4 regions of the Cellvibrio fibrivorans genome follow, and region 2 is predicted to be linked to each of the others. Evidence: predicted binding sites of a transcription regulator. Region 2 holds the regulator's gene; each other region holds the start of a gene.
What was found. Region 2 encodes FliA, which starts transcription of late flagellar genes. Its sites were predicted from a motif close to TAAAGTTATNNNNNNNNCGGCCGATANCC; they were not measured.
Positions count from the first base shown of each region.

Region 1 (5,220 bases), 120 kb from region 2:
CCATCAGTCCCGCAAGCTCAATATCTCTGCCAGTTGTGTTGATTGCAGCGGAAATCGCCTGCGGCAGTACGGTGGCAAGTCTGGCGGGGACATTGTTGATTCGCCGCTATGTCGGCTTCCCCAATAGTTTGACGGATGAGCGAAAAATCTTTGCATTTTTCGCGCTGGGCGGGCCAGTGGCGACGAGCTTGAGTGCAAGTATCGGTGTGTTCACCCTGTATGGAAACGGACTTATTCCAGCGGAGCATATGCTGTACAGCTGGTGGACCTGGTGGATTGGCGATGCAATAGGTGTGTTAATTGCCACGCCCTTGGTGTGTGTGTTGTTTGCGGAACCACGACATTTTTGGCGCGGCCGTCGTCTTACTGTAGGTGTCCCGTTGGTTGTAAGTAGTCTGGTTGTGGTTGCGGTATTTATTATGTCCAGCAACAACGAACAAAAAAAACTTAACGACCAATTTGAACAGCAGGCGCGTTTGGTTTCGGGGGCTGTTGATACTGGTTTGTCTTCAGTGGTCTATACCCTGGCAACTTTGCGCGGTTTGTTTGTTGCGTCTGAGCATGTAACACGCGCCGAGTTTTCCCATTATGTCGATCAGGTAGTTATTGAGAAGCATGGCGTTTCCGGATTTTCCTGGAACCAGCGGGTGCGTCATGCGGATCGTGCTGACTATGAATCCACTATGCGCACTGAGCTCTCTGCAAATTTTTCTATCAAAGAAAAAGACTCAAGCGGTGCTTTTATTATCGCGCCTGAGCGTCCGGAATATACCTCCATTACCTATGTAGAACCTTGGCAAAAAAATGCTGTGATCCTCGGGTTTAATGTTGCATCTGATCCTGTGCGCGACGAAGCATTAATTCGCGCTCGGGATAGCGGCCATTTTGCGATGACGCAGCCCTTGCAATTATTGCAGGATGAATTCATGTCGCCGGGTGTTGTGGTGTATTACCCCGTGTATGAACGTACTAGTTCAACGAGTACCACACTTGAACGACGTGAGTCACTCATTGGTTATGCTACAGCGATAGTGCGCACGAATGATTTAATTTATTCGGTGCTCACACCTTTTTCATCGGGTGATTATCAACTCCATATTATCGATGTTACTGAGCCGGAGAAACCGCAAGTATTTTATCGTGCAGGTGAATTCGATATGCCTGCCTATGCGCGAGATTTAGTGTTCAATCAGGAGATTTTGGTAGGCGGCAGACGATTGCTGATCAACATTAGCCCAACAGAAAAATTTTTAACTGAACATGTCAGTTTGCAATCCTGGTTTGTGCTGGCGGGCGGCTTACTGTTCTGCAGTTTGCTCGGTGGCTTTTTACTGCTTATTAGTGGGCGTACGCAGCACATCAGTAATCTGGTTGAACAACGCACTAAAGAATTGGCTGCTATTTTGGAAAATGCGGTGGAGTCCATTCTGGTGGTCGATGAACAAGGGCTTATCCAAAAGGCCAATCCTGCGGCAGCGCAGTTATTTAAATACCCATTGCTGCAATTTTCCGCTTTACATATCGCCGATTTAGTGCCGGTATTACGACATAGTTTTAACGTGCAAGGTGATGACGTCACAACGTCGTATATGCGAGAAACACTTGGGCGCTGTAGCGATGGTGGCGACCTGGAAATTGAATTGAGTATTAGTCCGGTTGCTATTCAAGAGCGAAAATTTTTCACGTTCATCATTCATGATGCTACCGCCAAGCGAAAAGTGGATCGTTTGAAAAGTGAATTTATTTCTACGGTGAGCCATGAGCTGCGTACACCACTTACCTCCATTAAAGGTGCGCTTGGAATAGTCTTGAGTGGCAGCTTGGGGGAGATGACAGACAAGATCCGGGATTTGCTCGTCATTGCCAGCAATAATGCCGAACGTCTGGCGCGTTTGGTTAATGATATTTTGGATGTGGATAAGCTGGAGTTCGGCAATCTGGTGCTAAATATAAAACGCAGTGTTATTTATCCGCTCGTACAGCAGTCTATTGAACACAATCAAGGCTACGCCGAACGTTATGGTGTAAACCTCCAATTGAATGCCACCGACGATGCCGCCATGCAATGTGCAGCGAATATAGATACAGATCGTTTTCTGCAAGTGATGGCTAATTTGCTTTCCAATGCCGTCAAATTTTCGTACTTGGATGGTGTGGTGCGCGTGCAGCTAACAGTGGATGGGCAGGAACTAACGGTGTCAGTTATCGATGAAGGGCAGGGCATTGCCGACGATTTCCGCCAGCGTATTTTTCAGCGCTTTGCGCAGGTCGATTCGTCTGATACTCGCCGCCGCGACGGCACTGGCCTTGGGTTAAGTATCACCAAATCTATTATCGAGCGTATGGGGGGTAAAATTGATTACCAATCGACGGTAGGCAAGGGAAGCCGATTCTATTTCACACTGCCAATAGCGAAGTAACAGGCCGTCTTGTTAGGCTAATTATCAATAACAAAATCAATAGATTGGCTCAGTTTATGCTCAGCTTATATTAGTAGAATGTTTTCTCTAAAAAAGCGGCAAAACCGGCTAAAGTTTATCCATGGGTTGCCGCTAACCTTATGTAATTTAAGATAGCCAGCGGTAATTTATGGCGTGGGGGTATTAATGGTGAGTGGTACATCAAGTACAACGAGCAACAATGGTTCGACGGGTTCCAGCATTATTAGTGCATTGGGAACCGGGTCGGGTATTGATACCAACAAATTGGCCGACCAACTAACTGAAGCCAGTAAAATGGTGCAGGCTGAGCGCTTGACCACCAAAAAGACCCTGCTTGAAACCCAGATTTCTGATTTTGGCTTGCTGCGTAGCTCCTTATCCAAACTTGAAACTGCCGCAGCAGCTCTGGGCAGTGCAGACACCTTTAATGCGAAAGCCCTTTCGATTCCCGAGACTACGTTGCTGGGTATTACCAAGTTGGATGCCAAAGCAGTCGCCGGAAGCTACCAATTAAAAGTGGAGCAGGTTGCCCAGGCGCAATCGCTCAGCTCAGGCACTTTCTCCTCCATGACAGCCCCCATCGGAAAAGGTACTTTGACAATCCGTTTGGGTGAATGGAATGCAGCAGTAAATGATTTTGAAGTAGATTCGACCAAGACCGGCGCCACTATTACTATTGACGATACCAACAATTCTTTAACCGGTTTACGTGATGCCATAAACAAGGCCAATATCGGCGTCTCTGCCAGTATTGTGAGTGATGGCGGTTCTTTCAAATTATTATTAGCCTCCAAATCAGGCGCTAAAAATGAAATTGAAATTACTGCTGCAGAAGATGCAGGAGCCCTTGGCCTTGCCAGTTTTAACTTTAACGAAACTACTCGCAACCTTACGCAATTACAGGAAGGCCTGGATGCGAAAGTGAGAGTGAATGGTTTGTTGGTCAGCCGCGAATCCAACCAAATCAAAGATGTGGTAGAGGGGCTGGAGTTTGATCTATTTGCCAGCTCACTCACTGAAACCGTTAGCGTCACCATCAACGAAGATAAATCTATTGCGGAACAGACCATCCGTGATTTTGTGACTGCCTACAATACATTTAAAACCGAAGTAGAAAAACTGGTGGGTTTTGATACTGAGGCGAAAGGTTATGGCAGTCTGCACCGGGACCCTTTGGCTTCCAGCATGATGAAAGGGCTGCGCAATATTTTGTCTGCATCGGTTCCCGGATTAAGTGGTGGTTTTACCAGTTTATCCAATTTGGGGATTCGCACAGAATTGGATGGTTCCCTGAAAATTACCGAGAGTGAAGGTAATACAGGTTTTCGCGCGGCTATCGACAATAATTTTGCTCTGGTCAGGGATTTGTTTGTACCTAAAACCTCTGCATCCGTTTCAGGGATTGAAGTAACTAAATACTCCGCGAAAAGTCAGCCTGGCACGTACGACGTTGTTATTACCCAGCAACCTAGTAAGGGTAAGCTGACCGCAGGTGCAATGGTTGCGACTTTTCCGTTGGATACCACGGGTAAAGATTACAGTTTTAAACTCAAGCTGAATGATATTGAAACGGCAACCATCACTCTTCCGGCTGGAAAAATCTATACATCCGGTGCAGAACTGGCCACTGAGTTACAAAGTCTTATCAATTTGGATACGAATCTCAAAGCTGTTAAATCTACTCTTGCAGTCAGTTTTGATGCAGGCAAGTTGGTATTCACATCCGATTCTTATGGCTCAACTAGCAAAGTGGAGTTTTCTACTATTGGTGCCGATATGACTGATTTGGGTATTAGCGTTGGCGCTGGTACCACAGGTACTAACGTAGGCGGAACGGTGAATGGTGAAGTGGCGTTCGGTTATGGCAATGTGTTGCTGCCTGCGTTAAACACTAAGGCAGAAGGGTTGAGTATGACAGTGCAGCCAGGCACTACCTCCGGCAGTATTACCTTCTCCCGCGGGTTTGCCGGCACTATGACCACAATGATCAATGACTACCTTAAAACCTCCGGCTTGATCAAAGAGCGTGAAGCAAATATCAATAAAGATATTGATAACGTTAAGGATGATGAGGAAACACTGAACCGTCGCAGTGAAGCCTATCGTGCGCGATTAATGGCACAGTTCCAGGCAATGGAGTCTATTGTGCGCGGCCTAAATTCAACTGGTGACTTTTTAGACGGCATTTTGGATCGTCTCCCCTTTACTGCTAAAAGTGGCTAATGGTTAACCCGTCTAGAGTCTTTAGGATGGGTTAACTATTCGCATTATCAAATTAATCTTGATCGATTCCGTGACCTTTGGCAGATCCTTTGCTATATAACTAATTACTATTGCAAACGTCAAAAGTTGGACACTCCTATGCCAAACGTATTCGCGCTCGTTCCTGCACGCGGAGGATCAAAAGGCATTCCGCAAAAAAATATTGCCCCATTACTCGATCAGCCGCTGTTGGCTTATACACTGCAGGCTGCCCAGGAAGCCGGAGTGATTGATACCACTTATGTTTCTTCAGATGATGATCAGATTTTATCGGTAGCTCATTACTATGGCGCTGAGCGTCTCAAACGCGACCCTCATCTCGCTCGCGACGAGTCTCCAACCGATCCTGTGATTGCCGAATTTATTCACCGAATAAAACCGGCAGGCAAAGATATTATTGTGCTATTGCAGCCTACATCGCCTCTGCGCACGGCAGCGCACATCCGCGAAGCCTTGGCAGAGTTTCGTGATTTCCCCACCTGTCATAGTCTGATTAGTGTCTATGAAATCAGTAATA
Region 1 covers NZ_JAVDVX010000002.1:491,813-497,032, forward strand. Annotated here, with positions in the region: gene J2X05_RS07005 (CHASE domain-containing protein) at 1-2,420, shown strand, start outside; gene fliD (flagellar filament capping protein FliD) at 2,595-4,664, shown strand; gene J2X05_RS07015 (acylneuraminate cytidylyltransferase family protein) at 4,803-5,220, shown strand, end outside.
Region 1: the regulator FliA is predicted to act here: its motif matches at 2,530-2,558, upstream of fliD (flagellar filament capping protein FliD).

Region 2 (5,220 bases):
GGTATGAGTGCCGCCGAAAGATATCCGTTAGTTGATGCAGCTCCGGTATCTGCTTTAGCTCCCTCGTTGCGAGCAGCTTCAGCGACAGCACTCAGCAAAGAGGCAATGTCATTCCGCGAGACCTTGCTGAAAGAGGGGCGCTTGCAAGAAGCGCCCAAGGCTGAAGGCCCAACCAGGGAAAGCGTTGACCAATCCTCACAGCTCACCGATCTACAAGCAGAAATTGCCGATATGCGCTTTTTACTGGAGCAGCAATTGGATCGTCTTACTGGCCAACAATCGGCACCGATTAATTCCCCTGTGCTTGCCAGCGTTGCGCGTCGTCTTGAGCGATTGAATTTGCCGAAGGATGTTATCAGCAGCGTTATCAACGCCTGCACTAAAGCCAAAACTCTAAGCGATGCCTGGCCGGATGCGTTGGCGAACCTTGCGCACCAATTGCCAATTAATGGGCGTGATGTGGTCGAGCAAGGCGGTGTGTTTGCATTTGTCGGCCCGACCGGTGTAGGCAAAACCACTACCATTGGTAAATTGGCGGCGCGCTATGTATTACAGCATGGTGCCGATAAGGTCGCGCTTATTACTACCGATACCTACCGCATCGCCGCTCATGACCAGTTGCGTTCACTCGCGCGTATTTTGCGTGTACCAGTGCGCGTGGTGGACGAAGCCAATCCTCTGGATTCAGTCCTGCGCAGCCTGCGTCATTGTTCTTTGGTGTTAATTGATACCGCTGGTTTCCGCCACGGCGACCCGCATCTGAAAGCACAATTGAAAGCATTGGCTGAGCAGCAAGTGGTAAAAACCTATCTTGTTATGTCATGCAACAGCCAGGTACAGATGTTAAAAGCATCGATCCATGCATATGGCGCTGCGCGTTTGCAAGGTTGCATCCTTACCAAATTGGACGAGACCGCAAGCATTGGTGAAGCCTTGGGAGTTGCCATGCAAAATCGCCTGTCGATTGCCTACACCACCGACGGGCAAGACATTCCCAAAAATTTGGATGTGGCGCGTGCGCATCAATTGGTGTCGAAAGCGGTTGCATTGCTTAAATCCAATCCAACAACGGCTGTCTCGTAAACGGTGAAGGTTAAACAACAGTTATAACCACAGGAATTTGTCGGTGAAACTGAAATTAGTCGGATGAAGTTCCAATCCCTATCTATACTCAGATCACCATTTGTGTACCCCAATGCCTATCTGGCAATCAGGTGTACAACTCGAAGAAATAGGTTTGGAGTTATGCGTAGATGAGCCAAATGCGACCAGTACAAGTGATCGCTGTGTCCGGCGGCAAGGGCGGAGTAGGGAAGAGCAATATTTCCGTTAACCTCAGCATTGCGCTGGCAGAATTGCGTCGGCGTGTGGTGTTGTTGGATGCTGACTTGGGCTTAGCCAATGTCGATGTGCTGTTGGGTATCAGGGCGACCCATACGCTGGCAGATGTACTTGCCGGCACCCATAGTTTGGCGGACGTACTGGTAAGTGGTCCTGCAGGTATGAAGATTGTTCCTGCGTCATCCGGTGTACAGCGCATGGCAGAACTAAGTGCTGCTGAGCACGCAGGACTGATCAATGCCTTCAATGATCTTTCGGATCAAGTCGATATCCTGGTTATCGATACGGCAGCCGGTATTTCCGATACGGTCGTGAGTTTTGTGCGTGCTGCCAATGAAGTGATTATCGTTGTCTGCGACGAACCTTCATCTATTACCGACTCCTACGCATTGATCAAATTACTCAACAAAGAATACGGCATGCAGCGTTTCCGGGTGGTGGCGAATATGACGCGTACACCGCAGGAAGGCATCAATATGTTTAACAAGCTCAATACCGTATGCGAACGCTTTCTGGATGTGACTTTGCAGTTTGTCGGCCAGGTTCCCTTCGACGAAAACGTGCGCAAAGCGGTACAAAAACAAAAATCCCTGCTGGAATTTGCGCCCACTTCCAAAGCGTCTGTCGCTATACGTGCACTTGCACAAGTCGTAGATAAATGGCCGCTACCCAACTCGCCTACAGGGCGCCTGGAATTTTTTGTAGAACGTTTATTGCAGGCTGCGAATGCGCGTTAGCCTAGTGTGTGATGCAGAAAAAAATAGGTATGTAATACGTTGTGCCGCCAGATCGTTGGTAAAACGCAGGGTTGTTGCTGATAAGAAGGTGCTCAATGGCCGTAGTCAATGGTTTAGCCATGTACGATAAAAAAACCTTACTTGATGTACAGATCAATATTGAAGACTACGCGCCTTTGGTAAAGCGTATTGCCTATCACATGATGATGCGTATGCCGGCCAGCGTGCAGGTGGACGATCTTATCCAGGCTGGCATGATCGGCCTTATCGAAGCCTCCCAAAAATACGATGCCTCCCGCGGTGCAAGTTTTGAAACTTATGCGGGTATCCGAATTCGCGGTGCAATTGTTGACGAAATGCGCCGCGGCGATTGGGTTCCGCGCTCAGTGCACCGCAATGCACGCCGTGTTTCCCAGGCCGTTGCTGCAGTAGAAGCGCGCACCGGCCGCGATGCCACTGACAGTGAAGTCGCTGCCGAGTTAGGTGTGGGGCTCAATGAATATTTTGAAATGCTGCAAGATTCCAACGGCAGTCGCCTATTCAGCTATGAAGAAACTTTTGGCGAGGAAGACAGCAATATAGATGCATCTGAGCACAGCAGCGCGTTTGTCAGCCCGCTCGATGGTATCCAGCGCGATGGCTTAAAAAAAGCACTGGTGAAGGCTATAGCCCTCTTGCCCGAACGTGAACGGATGGTGTTGGCGCTCTACTATGATCAAGAACTAAATCTGAAAGAAATTGGTATGGTGCTCGGAGTCAGTGAATCCCGCGTGAGCCAGATCCACAGTCAGGCGGCAGCGCGGCTGCGCCACAAATTGGCAGATTGGCAATCGGGCTGATGACTGTTTAAATAACAAACGAATCTAGCAAAAAGCATCGTTCAAGTTGCAGTGTAAATATCAAAAACTCTGTGTTTTCAGCGAATTGGGCTATGATTCGAATTAAAAGTTGAAGATTGATGCGCCGGAACTGGCCGAAGCTTCAACTCCTACTAGACTATGATTAAATGAAAATCCCGTCAGGGTGAGTGGAGGTTGCGTTGGATAAGAATATGAAAATCTTAATTGTTGACGACTTTTCAACAATGCGACGGATTATTAAAAACTTGCTGCGGGACTTGGGTTTTTCCAATACCCATGAAGCGGATGATGGGGTTACAGCATTGCCGATGCTGAAAAGTGGTGACTTTCAATTTCTAGTCACGGATTGGAATATGCCAGGTATGACGGGTATCGATTTGCTGAAAGCCGTTCGGGCAGATGAAAAGTTGCGCACCTTACCGGTGTTAATGGTAACGGCTGAGGCCAAGCGCGACCAGATTATTGAGGCAGCGCAAGCGGGTGTTAATGGTTATGTTGTCAAACCATTTACCGCACAAGCACTCAAGGAAAAAATCGAGAAAATTTTTGATCGCGTAGGTTAGTTTGGCTCGATCAAATAATAAATAAGGCGTTGTCATGGCATCTGAACCCCAAACATCTTTCAACGAAGAATTTGTTGTCGAATTGAAAGAGTGCGCCAAGTTGCTCACGGAGAAATTGCAAAGCAATCAATTCGAAGAGGCATCGGTGCTGATTCACACCATCACCCAAGCGCGCGACCGACATATATTTCAGTCGGTGGGGCGTTTAACGCGCGGTCTGCACAATGCTATTGTCAATTTTAATGTGGACGCGGACTTAACCAAAGAGCCGCCCAAAATTGCCAACTCAGATATTCATGATGCATCCAATCGTTTGAATTACGTTATTGATCTCACACAAAAAGCAGCTGAAAAAACCATGGATATGGTCGATGAGGCAGCACCTATTGCGATGAACCTTGGGCAAGAGGCCAGCAGCTTACGTGCAGAATGGGCGCGGCTTAAGCGCCGTGAAATGGGCCCTGATGAATTTCGCCAGCTCTATGACCGCATGGATGATTTTCTCAAGCAGATGGTAACTGGCACCGAACAATTAAGTAAAAATCTACAAGACATTGTACTGGAGCAGGGCTTTCAGGATTTAACTGGGCAAGTGTTAAAACGCGTGATCGGTTTAATTAACGATGTTGAAAAAGATCTAGTCAGTCTGGTGCGTATTGCGGGTCAAGTGGAAGAAATTGCTGGTCTTTCGAATGACAGCGAGACACTCGAACATGACAAAGAAATTATGAATAAGCGCAAGGTCGAAGCCGAAGGCCCACAAATTAATAAAGAGCGTGCAGATGTAATGTCCGGGCAAGACGATGTCGATGATTTATTGTCTAGCCTTGGTTTTTAGGTCTGCGGGTCACGCGAGGAACGTTGAATGAGTTTTGGTGATGACGAGGATATTCTCCAGGATTTTCTGGTAGAGGCGGGAGAAATCCTTGAGCGCCTCAGCCAGCAATTGGTTGACTTGGAGCAGCGCCCTGAAGATAAAGACTTGCTAAATGCAATCTTTCGCGGTTTTCATACCGTAAAAGGTGGTGCCGGCTTTTTAGCGTTGACCCCAATGGTTGAATGTTGTCATTTGACGGAAAACTTGTTTGATATTTTACGCAATGGAAAACGCGCCGTTACTTCTGAATTAATGGACGTAGTGCTAGAAGCTTTGGACTTAGTGAACCAACAGTTTGAATTGGTTTCCCAACGCGAAGCCTTGCCCCCAGTAGATCACTCATTAATTGCAGCATTGGAACGTTTGGTTTCATGCGCGGATTTGGATGAGGCCGCTGAAGCTGCAAACGCAAACATTGCGGCTGCCAGTGAAACTGTGGTTGCAGAAACTCCCACTGGTGATATTACCGATGCAGAGTTTGAACAATTACTTGATGCAATTGCGGGTCAACCGGCATCGGCTGCTTCTACATCTGTTGCTGCTGCACCCGTCAGTACATCGGGCAACGATGAAATTACTGAAGATGAATTTGATGCACTACTTGATCAATTGCACGGCAAAGGGAGTGCTCCCGGCATCGCGCCTCCCGCGGCAGCTGTTGTCACACCTGCTACTGCCGCCACCAGTAATGAGATTACCGAAGACGAATTCGAAGCATTACTCGATCAATTGCACGGTAAGGGTAAAGGGCCTGCTGCTGCACCTGTAGCGCCTGCGGTATCTGCACCAGCCCCAACTGCAGCTAGCGGTGGCAGTGATTTAATTAGTGATGATGAATTTGA
Region 2 covers NZ_JAVDVX010000002.1:610,621-615,840, forward strand. Annotated here, with positions in the region: gene flhF (flagellar biosynthesis GTPase FlhF) at 1-1,083, shown strand, start outside; gene J2X05_RS07490 (MinD/ParA family protein) at 1,254-2,078, shown strand; gene J2X05_RS07495 (RNA polymerase sigma factor FliA) at 2,174-2,917, shown strand; gene cheY (chemotaxis response regulator CheY) at 3,118-3,501, shown strand; gene J2X05_RS07505 (protein phosphatase CheZ) at 3,536-4,339, shown strand; gene J2X05_RS07510 (chemotaxis protein CheA) at 4,367-5,220, shown strand, end outside.

Region 3 (5,220 bases), 250 kb from region 2:
CCATTTCAAACCTACCCGCGCGCGAGTTAATTGCACCGGTAAACGCACCTTTTTCATGGCCAAACAATTCGCTTTCCAGTAGCTCCGCTGGAATAGCACCGCAGTTAACCGGAACAAAAGGTTTATCACGGCGTGGGGAGTTGTAATGCAAATTGCGCGCAACCACCTCTTTACCTGTGCCCGACTCTCCCGTAATCAGTACCGATACATCTTTATCGGCCACCTGCGCCATCATCTCTCGCACGTTTTGAATTTCACGGCTGGTCCCCACCAGGCTACGGAATAAATGTACTGGGCGGCGCTGGGGCTGACGCTTGCTGGTAGATTGCGCCTCACGATACAACTGGGCGCGGTGCAGCGTATCAACCAACTTATTATAAGTAGGCGGCAGCGAAAGGGTTGCAATGATCATAAAGCGGTAAAGGTCATCTAAGCCGTCATCAGCATTTTGGTTTTCATCGCCAATTAATACGATAGCCAATTCATCATTCCAGGAGCGGATTTCTTTTAGGAGTTGCGCGAGGGATTGATTGCTGTCGCGGTAGTCACCAATCAAAATGGCAACATAATCTTCACCATTGTTTTCTTCGGCGACTGCCGCTTGCCAGGTATCGCTGGCTGCAGTAAGTGTGGTTTCGCTGAGAAAATCCAGCAGAATTTTTAAATCGTGTCTGCGTGACTGATTGTCGTCAATAACAAGAACTTTATTGTTGCGCCACATACCCCAAGACCTTTTTTCATTTCATGCCAAAATCTTGAATACGGGAAAAACTCATTCAAGACGGCGAGACGGCTTATTGGAGTAAGTAATAGACGAGGCAGTAGTCTTAGTCAAATTTATGGCGAAATGTTTTTGGCGTTTTAACAACATTCACTCAAGTAGAATAAATATTCGCCAAAAATATGCCTTTTATTTACTTTTTATCCAACAATATTTCACATCATTCTTCATGAGGATACCGATTAGGAATTACACAAAATATTTTTATGATTGCTCGTTTTATGATTGCGCAATTTATGGCTGGGTGGATGAAACCTGCGGAGCGATTTCATCCCATCCTGATTTAATGGTTTTTAGCAGTTGAATTGCCTCATTCACCTTTTCAGCATCATTTTGCACTGAGGCTTCCAATAACTTCAAATTGATGTATTCATAGAGCTGATCAAGACGCTCGGATAACTCCCCGGCACTCATATCCAGCGAGCTGCGCAAACCACCAACAATACTGATAGCTTTGCCCAACAGCTCTCCTTTGGCTGCCGGATCACCACGCTCGATAGCCCCTTGGGCAGCCGCCAAACGCGCCAATGCACCCTCAAACAACAGTTGAATTAAACGATGCGGTGAAGCATTGCTGACTTCGGATTCAATACCCAATTGACGGTATTGCTTCAGTGCTTCTTGCGGATTGTAGTTAGACACAGACTATCCCCTGCTAGCAGTTATGTTCCTTAAGGCTAGCAGGGCTAAGACGTTTTTGCGAGTTTTGCTATAAGAGAGTTGTTTTAAAAACCTTATGAGCTAGTACTTGTTAACACTTTTTATCACAAACGAACACAATGTTGGGTCGAAGCCCACGCCTCAAGTCGCGTGCAGCAGGGTCACCTCGCGCTGACATTGCGCAATCAGCCCTGCATAAACCCCCTTCAATTCACTCAGGGCACATACCAAAGTAGATCTGTCATCACGATTAGCAGCAATGACTTTATCAATCAACACCACGCAGATGCGATCCAGATGTCGCACTCTATCCCAATCCTCAACTTGTAGCGCTTTGGTTAATTCCTGCTGTAGGTTGCGCATCGCCGTAATACCAGCCTGACCACAATAGTCAGGCGCAGACACCAACTGAATCGCCATAACAAACTCCTCATTACACTTGACTGCCAATCGCATCCCAAGCGGTTTTTATCTCACCCAGCAAACGACCACATTCATCAAGGTACTCAACGTTGTTTTCGTAATTTGCCTGACTCAAGCGACGAATAATGTAGTCATATAGGCCATCGAGGTTGGCAGCTAAAGCTCCACCCTCTTTGTCATTCAGACTTCCTTGCAATCCTCCGACAATGGCTACCGCTTTACCAATCAGCTCGCCCTTGCGTGCAACCTGATTTTGCGCCATAGCACCTTTAGCTTGAGCAATACGTTCAAGTGCACCTTCAAATAACATTTGAATCAATCGGTGCGGTGATGCAGTTTCAATACTGGAATGTACTTTAACACTGGAATAATTTTGCACGGCAGAGTAGGAATTCATAAATCACCACAGAGTGTTTGAATTTTGTTTTGCTATTATCGGAGCTAACAGAACAATTCCCGACCCTTAAGCTAACGGCAAAATACCTAAAACCTTTAACCAGAAACTGACAATAATGCAAAAAACTATTCTTATAACCGGCGCATCAACCGGCATAGGCTTTTACGTTGCACATGAACTAAAGAAAGCCGGCTATCGTGTTATCGCCTCCTGCCGATCGATAGCAGATGTGGCGCGTTTGCAGCAAGAAGGACTGGAGTGCGTGCAACTTGACCTGGCGAATTCAACATCAATCCAGATAGGGTTTGCACAGGCAATGGAACTTACCGGGAACGAGCTTTACGGCTTATTTAACAATGGCGCTTATGGCCAGCCGGGAGCAATAGAAGATTTACCAATTAACGCGCTGCGCCAGCAATTCAATACAAATTTTTTTGGTTGGTGCGAACTGACTAATTTAGCCCTGCCTATTATGCTTAAACAGGGCTATGGACGAATTATTCAAAACTCTTCTGTACTGGGTATTGCAGCCATGCCTTTGCGCGGGGCCTACAACGCCAGCAAGTATGCTATTGAAGGAATTAGCGATACGCTGCGACTTGAGCTTGAGGGCACCGGCATCTACGTCAGCCTGATCGAACCCGGCCCGATTGAAAGCCAATTCAGAAAAAATGCTTTGGCAGCACTGCGAGACCATATCGATATTGAGAAGAGCCGTCATCTCGCAACCTACCGCAACGCAATCGCAAGGCTTGAAAAGACTGAAACAACAACACCTTTTACATTAGGCCCTGACGCTGTATATCAACGCGTCATTCACGCACTGGAGTCCAAGCAGCCGCAGGCACGTTATTACGTCACCGTCCCCACCTATCTGGTGGGTTTTATGAAACGCATTTTACCAGCGTGCTGGCTAGATAAATTATTGCGCAAACTCAGTAGTTAATTCATTTCTCATTCAGTTGTGACGGCTAGAGTTGATGAGACCACATGCAGGAGAAAATCATGAAGAAATACGTTACCGCACTATTGTACACAGCCATTTGCGCAAGCTTTTCCAATATGAGCGTTGCTGAATCCCTGCGCTGCAACACCAAACTTGCGCAAGTGGGAGATACCAAAGCGGAAGTGATTGATAAGTGTGGCGATCCGGTAATGACCGACAATTTCTGCCAACCCGTAGCAGCAACCACCCAACCACAGGGAATACAAAATGGTAACAACAACGTACAAAACAATATCGCTATCGCCACATGCGAGAACATAGACATCTGGACTTACAACCCCGGTAAGGGCAAGTTTATGACGCACTTGTATTTTGCACGGGGCCAATTACAGAGCATACGCTACGGCAACAGGGTGAAATAAGCAGCAGATTGAAAAACTATTGCACAACCTGAATTACTGTATATAATCACAACCACTGTACAAATAAACAGATTCAGGAGTGCGCCATGTCTGACTTAACACCCCGCCAGGAACAGGTACTACAGCTCATCCGCCAATATGCGGAAGAAACAGGTTATCCGCCCACGCGTGCGGAAATCGCCCGGATTCTCGGCTTTAAGTCAGCTAATGCCGCCGAAGAACACATCAAAGCCCTTGCCCGAAAAGGTGCTATCGAAATCATCCCCGGTGCTTCACGTGGGATAAAACTACCTGAACTGCAATCCGGCATCCCTATTATTGGCCGCGTTGCAGCAGGTAACCCGATACTTGCGCAAGAACACATCGAAGACTACTGCAACATTCCACAGAGCTTTTTTTCACCCACCGCAGATTTTTTCCTGCGTGTTCACGGCATGAGCATGAAAGATGCCGGTATTCTTGATGGCGATCTACTGGCTGTTCATAAAACCGATCAAGCGCGCAACGGGCAGATTGTTGTTGCACGTATCGGCGAAGAAGTGACGGTCAAACGGTTCAAACGGATAGGTAATAACGCACAGGTTGAATTGTGGCCAGAAAACCCAGAGTTCGAGGTCATCCTGGTAGATATGCGCGATCAGGAGTTTAGTATTGAAGGCCTTAGTGTAGGAGTGATTCGTCGTGACTAATATCGCCCGTGTAATACCCGCAACCACTACAACTCGCCAACAACCTGCCAGTGGTGTTACCGAACTGGTATTGACTAGTGATTCGCCTGAGCAAGTTGCGCTGCTGTTACCCATGATTGCATTTCTTAGCAACGCTTGCAGCGACCGCTGGATTACCTGGATAGCACCGCACAATATCAGCCGTGAGCTGCTGCAATCCTACGGTGTTAATACACGTTATATTCGTGTGATTCACTGCCAGAATCCGCAAACACTATTGTGGATCACTTGGGAAGCACTCTCTGCAGGCAATAGCCATACGGTGATATCAAGCCCGGGGAAATTGACAGATAAAGAACTTACACAGCTTGAATTGGCTGCTAAAACCGGCGGGTGTCAGGGATTACTGTTGCGAGTTCGTTAAATTTGCTGAGATTATTTAAATAATCAAATTTTTAAGGTAGGACAGATTACTTTGAAGTATTGAAGTAATGCAGGGAGGCAAGACCTCAATAATTGAACAAATAAAAAATTAAACAGACAAAACCATTCACCCATCGGTTAGTGCAACATCAGTTTTTCGGTATCACTTAGCTCTTCTACCAAATCATCCAGCATAGCTTCCGCCTGTTGATCAGCAATATCCCCCGCAGCCTCCATTCCCGCCTCAATCATGGCTTTGGCGACCATGAATTTTTCCTCGCCTAAAAAAGCCAGGGATTCTTCCGAAAAACGAATGGTTACCAAGGGTTCATTGCTCTCATCGTCAGCTCGCGCCAAAGCAACATCACCATTCAGCAATTCAATAATTTCGTAAAAAGACGACATAACTACCTCTGCGGCCTCAGCGCGAAACGGGCGCGCATTCTAGCACCCAATTATCTCAAAACCTATTCAAGAGATTTTTAGCTGCAAAGGCCTTT
Region 3 covers NZ_JAVDVX010000002.1:359,771-364,990, reverse strand. Annotated here, with positions in the region: gene J2X05_RS06405 (sigma-54-dependent transcriptional regulator) at 1-721, opposite strand, end outside; gene fliS (flagellar export chaperone FliS) at 1,016-1,423, opposite strand; gene J2X05_RS06395 (hypothetical protein) at 1,583-1,861, opposite strand; gene fliS (flagellar export chaperone FliS) at 1,875-2,261, opposite strand; gene J2X05_RS06385 (SDR family oxidoreductase) at 2,377-3,207, shown strand; gene J2X05_RS06380 (DUF2845 domain-containing protein) at 3,267-3,629, shown strand; gene lexA (transcriptional repressor LexA) at 3,716-4,318, shown strand; gene J2X05_RS06370 (cell division inhibitor SulA) at 4,311-4,721, shown strand; gene J2X05_RS06365 (hypothetical protein) at 4,859-5,125, opposite strand.
Region 3: the regulator FliA is predicted to act here: its motif matches at 2,331-2,359, upstream of fliS (flagellar export chaperone FliS).

Region 4 (5,220 bases), 140 kb from region 2:
AAAGAACCGGCGTAGGGGGTTACCGGATGCGCTAAGCGGCGGGCATTGTAAGAAGTTTTGCTACAGAATCCAAGGTGGCTTTTCATTAAATACAAAAAGGGCACAACCCCGTGGTTGTGCCCTTTTTGTTATGCGGTTATCACGCCTTGGCTACTGTGTAGGAGGATGTGTGCTGGGTTTTAGCACCCTGTGCATTGTACAGTGCTGGTGCTGCAACTTTGCCGCGTAGCAAGCCAAGCAGATGACTTAGTGTTTGTTGTGACCGAGCGATCATTTTGCCGTTGATATCGTTCATTTTTTGGCAATCTTCAAACTCACTCACCAGTATTTTCCATTCATCGCACAGCGGTAGGGTAGCTGCATTGCGCTGCAAAAATAAATCCCAACCATTTGCATTAGCCGGTAAGCCGAGTGTGTTTAGTATTTGTTGACGTTGCTTGGCACTGTTATTTAGCTGCTCGACCAGTATGGCCTTTTGCTCAATAATTTGTGGGAGTTCATCTTGTTTGCGCTGTTCAAGCAAGATGCGCTCTTGCGCTAACAAGTGTTTGAGTTGGGAAATAGCAGCAGAATCCTGCGTAATCATCTGGCGCAGTAAAGTGATATCGAGAGACATAGCAACCTCTTCATGTGGGAAAAGCAACTTACATAAACAACGTAACGCGGACTGGGGCAAAATAAAAAGCGCCGGGGGAGAGCTTTTATAAGGCCTCAGTCGATCCGATCCGGAGTATTAACTCAGCAGATTTTCTTGATTAAGCATGTTTTCAGCGATTCGCTCAGCGTTGATTTCAAAGCGTCCCTCTGCAATGGCGCGTCTGATTTCGGCGACTTTATCCATATCAACATCTGGTGCATTATTGATTTTGGCCTGCAAGCGACCCAAAGTTTGCGCTTCTTGGCTCAGCACCACCTGATCGCCAACGCCCTTGTTTGAGGGGGCAATATCGGCAGGGACAGGTGCTTTTGCCTCAGCCGTGTTCGGTGTTGCGGGCTTGCTGCGGGTACCTTTGGTGCCCACAGAGTCCAGTGAGTTGTTGGTGTTAAAGTTCATTTTGTTCCCCTGTTTGCCAATGGCGATTAACCCCATCAGCGATTAACTGTAAAAATGCCGCGGTTGCTATGTCGTGACAAAGGATCCTCTTTAATTTAGCCCAACGCTGTGTATTTAAAGAGTCCCTAGCAGGCTATCGGCCAGCTGTTGCTTAACTTTAGCAATAAATTAAAAAAACTTTCACAATTCAGAGGGTTTGGACTACCCCTTGCCGAACAACTATTCCGCTGATGATCCGCTCAGATGAGTTATTGCGCACCCTGATTGTTTGACCTATGCGGCCATCGGTCATTGCGGTGCCTGCGCTACTGACCTTGATACTCCCCGCGAGCGCTTCCAAGATGATAATTTCACCGCGCTTAATCGCAGTGGGGGCATCGAGAGCGGCAGATTTAAAGGGTTCGCCCCGGCTAATATTCCGCTTGGCTTGTTTGCCAATAATGTCGCTCGTAGTGGCCAGAAAAGCCTGGCGAATATCACTGATATTCATCACTTGGGTGGTGATGTGCGCGCCGGTGATTAGCTCGCCGCGAGCTATATTGCCCTGCGCCACAGGCGTTGGGCGGTAAATATTGACCTGTGCCGGGACGTGTACTGACCATTTCTTGCCGCTTTCGCACGTGGCTTTAACGCTAATGTTTCCCCCGTAACCTGTCGTGTCCTGAGTGGTGAATATGGGTGGTGATGCGCAGGTTTCCAGGCGCAGGCGGTTGTCCAGATTGCTTACGCTGATGTCGATACGTTCATGCTCAATCGTTGAATATGCTTTCGTCAAAAAACTGGCTATGTCCTGTTTCAATTGCAGTGGTGGATAAACTGGTGCGGCACCAATTGGAGACGAGTAGGCGAACAATAGAGCTGATGCTGCAGTTACGCCCGGGCTATGGCGCAAAATATTCCGCAAGAAAGTTCTATAAAAACTAGGAAGTTCCATATTTTGTCCTATCCTCAAGGGTAAGAACTGAGTGCCAGTCTGGATCATTAACGACTAAAGCCTGACACTTTTTTGCCGCTAAGCTGCTTTACTAAGCATCAAAGCAAATACTGTGCCGTATAGCTGTGGCCAATTTGCAGATGACCTGAGCCGGAAATTTGAGAATAAACGAGGTAATTGCATGGCTGGTGTAATGGATAGTGTCAATCAGCGTACACAGCTGGTTGGGCAAAACCGTCTGGAGCTCCTGTTGTTTCGGCTTGGCGGTCAGCAGTTGTACGGCATTAACGTTTTCAAAGTGAAAGAGGTGCTGCAGTGCCCACAACTTAATGCGATCCCCGGTCGCAGCTCGGTTGTGCGTGGTGTTGCCCATATCCGCGGTGGCACCATACCAATAATGGATATGAATCTTGCGATCGGCCGTCGCGAGTTGCCGGATATCGAAAGCTGTTTTGTGATCATCACTGAATACAATCGCACTGCACAGGGCTTTTTGGTGCGTTCAGTCGAGCGCATCGTCAATATGAATTGGGGTGATATCCATCCGCCACCCAAAGGCGCGGGCCGCGAGCATTACCTCACTGCGGTGACCCAGGTAGATGGACAGTTGGTAGAGATTATTGATGTAGAGAAAATTCTTGCCGAAGTATCACCTGCGCGTGAAGAAGTCAGTGCGGGTGTAATTGAAGATGGCATAGCTGACCGCGTCGTACAAAAACATGTGTTGATCATTGATGACTCGACTATTGCGCGCAAACAAATCCAGCGGGTAGTTGAGGGCATGGGAATTAAAACCACCGTCAAAAAAGATGGAGCGGAAGGTTTCCAATATTTGACAGACTTGATCAAAGAAGGAAAAGATCCTTACGCAGAACTCATCATGATTATCTGCGATATCGAAATGCCGGAAATGGATGGTTACACTTTTACTGCTGAGGTGCGCAACCATCCGGAACTGAAAAAGCTGCATATCATCCTACACACATCACTCAGTGGCGTATTTAACGAAGCCATGGTGCGGAAGGTGGGTGCAGATGATTTTCTGGCGAAGTTCCATCCGGATGAGCTGGCAAAGCGCGTGAACGATCGCGTTCTGGCGATTACCGGTGAAAGTTTGTTGCCACCGGAGCAAGCCTGACTTTGTATTGCCGTTGCGAATTGACGCGCGGCAATTGTTTTACATTGGAAGCCTATGATTAATAAAGAGTCACCTTTTGCCAAGCCGGCAGGTCGGGACAATATTGACCAAGCCGAGTTTGATCAATTCCGTCAATTCCTCGAAGACGCCTGCGGTATTTCGCTAGGCGATAACAAACAATATTTAGTAACCAACCGTATTCGCCGCATTCTGGAAGAAAATAATATCGCCTCGTTTGGTGAATTGGTGCGCGTATTAAAATTGGGGATCAACCGCAAATTGAAAGACCAGGTGGTTGATTCCATGACCACTAACGAAACTTTTTGGTTTCGCGACAACTATCCCTACGACCATCTTAAAAATACCTTATTGCCGCAATTAATGGCGGGCAATAACCGCATGTATGGTCCGGTGCGCATTTGGTCTGCCGCCTGTTCATCGGGGCAGGAGCCTTATTCCATCAGCATGATGGTGGAGGAGTACAAGCGTCAGGCGATGGGTAATTTGGTGCGGCAGGTACAAATCGTTGCTACCGATTTGTCGTCGACTGTACTGGATCAGGCCAAGCGCGGTGAATACGATAAACTATCGGTACTGCGCGGCTTATCTGCCGAAAGGTTGGAGCGTTATTTCGATAACCCGACGCCAACCGTGTGGCGAGTGAAAAGCCTGGTGAAAGAGCGCATTGATTTCCGCTCGCTCAACTTGATGGATTCCTACGCTGCGTTGGGCAAGTTCGATATTGTCTTCTGCCGCAATGTACTGATTTATTTCAATGCCGATTTGAAGCGGCAGATCCTGCAAAAAATCCACGCCTCCTTAAAGCCGCAAGGCATTCTTTTTCTCGGTTCGTCAGAAGGTTTGGCCGGTGCGGCCGACTTGTTTGAAATGGTGCGCTGTGAGCCGGGTATTCTCTACAAAGCGATTTAGTTTTTTGGATTGCCAGAATTTTCTTAAAACCGGGCTATTAGCCCGGTTTTCTTTTTTGGGCGCCATTTGCCGTTCCCTTGCAGCTCGTCTCCATGAGCGGAAAACCTTTGCCGCTTGCCTGTTGCCGCTTTTTAAAAACCTTTCTTTTTGATTTTTATAATCCTTTAAAAACAATAGGTTATGCTTATTTTTGTTCATTGGCACAGGCGTTGCTTTGTTGTAGATAACAAAAGGTTACAACCACTTTGGTTGCCACCTGTCATCTCAAGAAGGCGAACCTGATATGTCTATCTCTTTCGACAAAGCACTTGGTATCCACGAATCAGCGCTGCACTTTCGCTCTGAGCGCGCGGGCGTACTTGCAAATAACCTCGCCAATATTGATACCCCGAATTTCAAAGCAAAAGATCTGGATTTTAAGCAAGCGTTGAACCAGAAGATGAATGCATCCCAAGGCTTTGATCTCTCTACCACCCAATCGCGTCATATTGATGCTAGTGGTTTCTCGGCAGATGAAGGCGATGTTCTCTATCGCACACCACAACAGCCATCCATTGATGGCAACACAGTTGAAGATCAAATTGAGCACGCGGAATACATGAAAAATGCCTTGGCATTTCAGGCGAGCTTTCAATTTCTAAACAGTAAATTTACCGGGTTACGCACAGCGATTCGCGGCGAGTAAAGCCGCTATTGGTTTTTGGTGAGCATTTTTTCTGAACACATTTTGTAGGTATTGAATCATGGCACTTGGAAATATTTTTGATATCGCCGGGACCGGTATGAACGCACAAAGTTTGCGTCTAAATACCACCGCCAGCAACCTGGCGAATGCGCAATCGGCCAGCTCCAGTGTGAATGAAGTCTATCGCAGCCGCCAACCTGTGTTTGCTGCCATCCAGCAAGATGCCATGCGTGCCAGCGTTACTGAAGGCGCTTACAGCGATAACGAAGTTGATGCTGCTGCGGGAGTGCAAGTGCTCGGAATTGTAGAGAGCGATGCACCGCTGCAACGCCGTTACGAGCCTACGCATCCAAAAGCGGATGACGAAGGTTATGTGTATTACCCCAATGTCAATCCGGTTGAAGAAATGGCGAATATGATTGCCGCGTCGCGTTCATTTCAAATGAATGTGGAAGTGATGAATTCAGCCAAACAAATGG
Region 4 covers NZ_JAVDVX010000002.1:467,256-472,475, forward strand. Annotated here, with positions in the region: gene J2X05_RS06905 (flagellar protein FlgN) at 140-616, opposite strand; gene flgM (flagellar biosynthesis anti-sigma factor FlgM) at 734-1,054, opposite strand; gene flgA (flagellar basal body P-ring formation chaperone FlgA) at 1,242-1,988, opposite strand; gene J2X05_RS06920 (chemotaxis protein CheV) at 2,170-3,126, shown strand; gene J2X05_RS06925 (CheR family methyltransferase) at 3,181-4,056, shown strand; gene flgB (flagellar basal body rod protein FlgB) at 4,340-4,741, shown strand; gene flgC (flagellar basal body rod protein FlgC) at 4,800-5,220, shown strand, end outside.
Region 4: the regulator FliA is predicted to act here: its motif matches at 2,044-2,072, upstream of J2X05_RS06920 (chemotaxis protein CheV).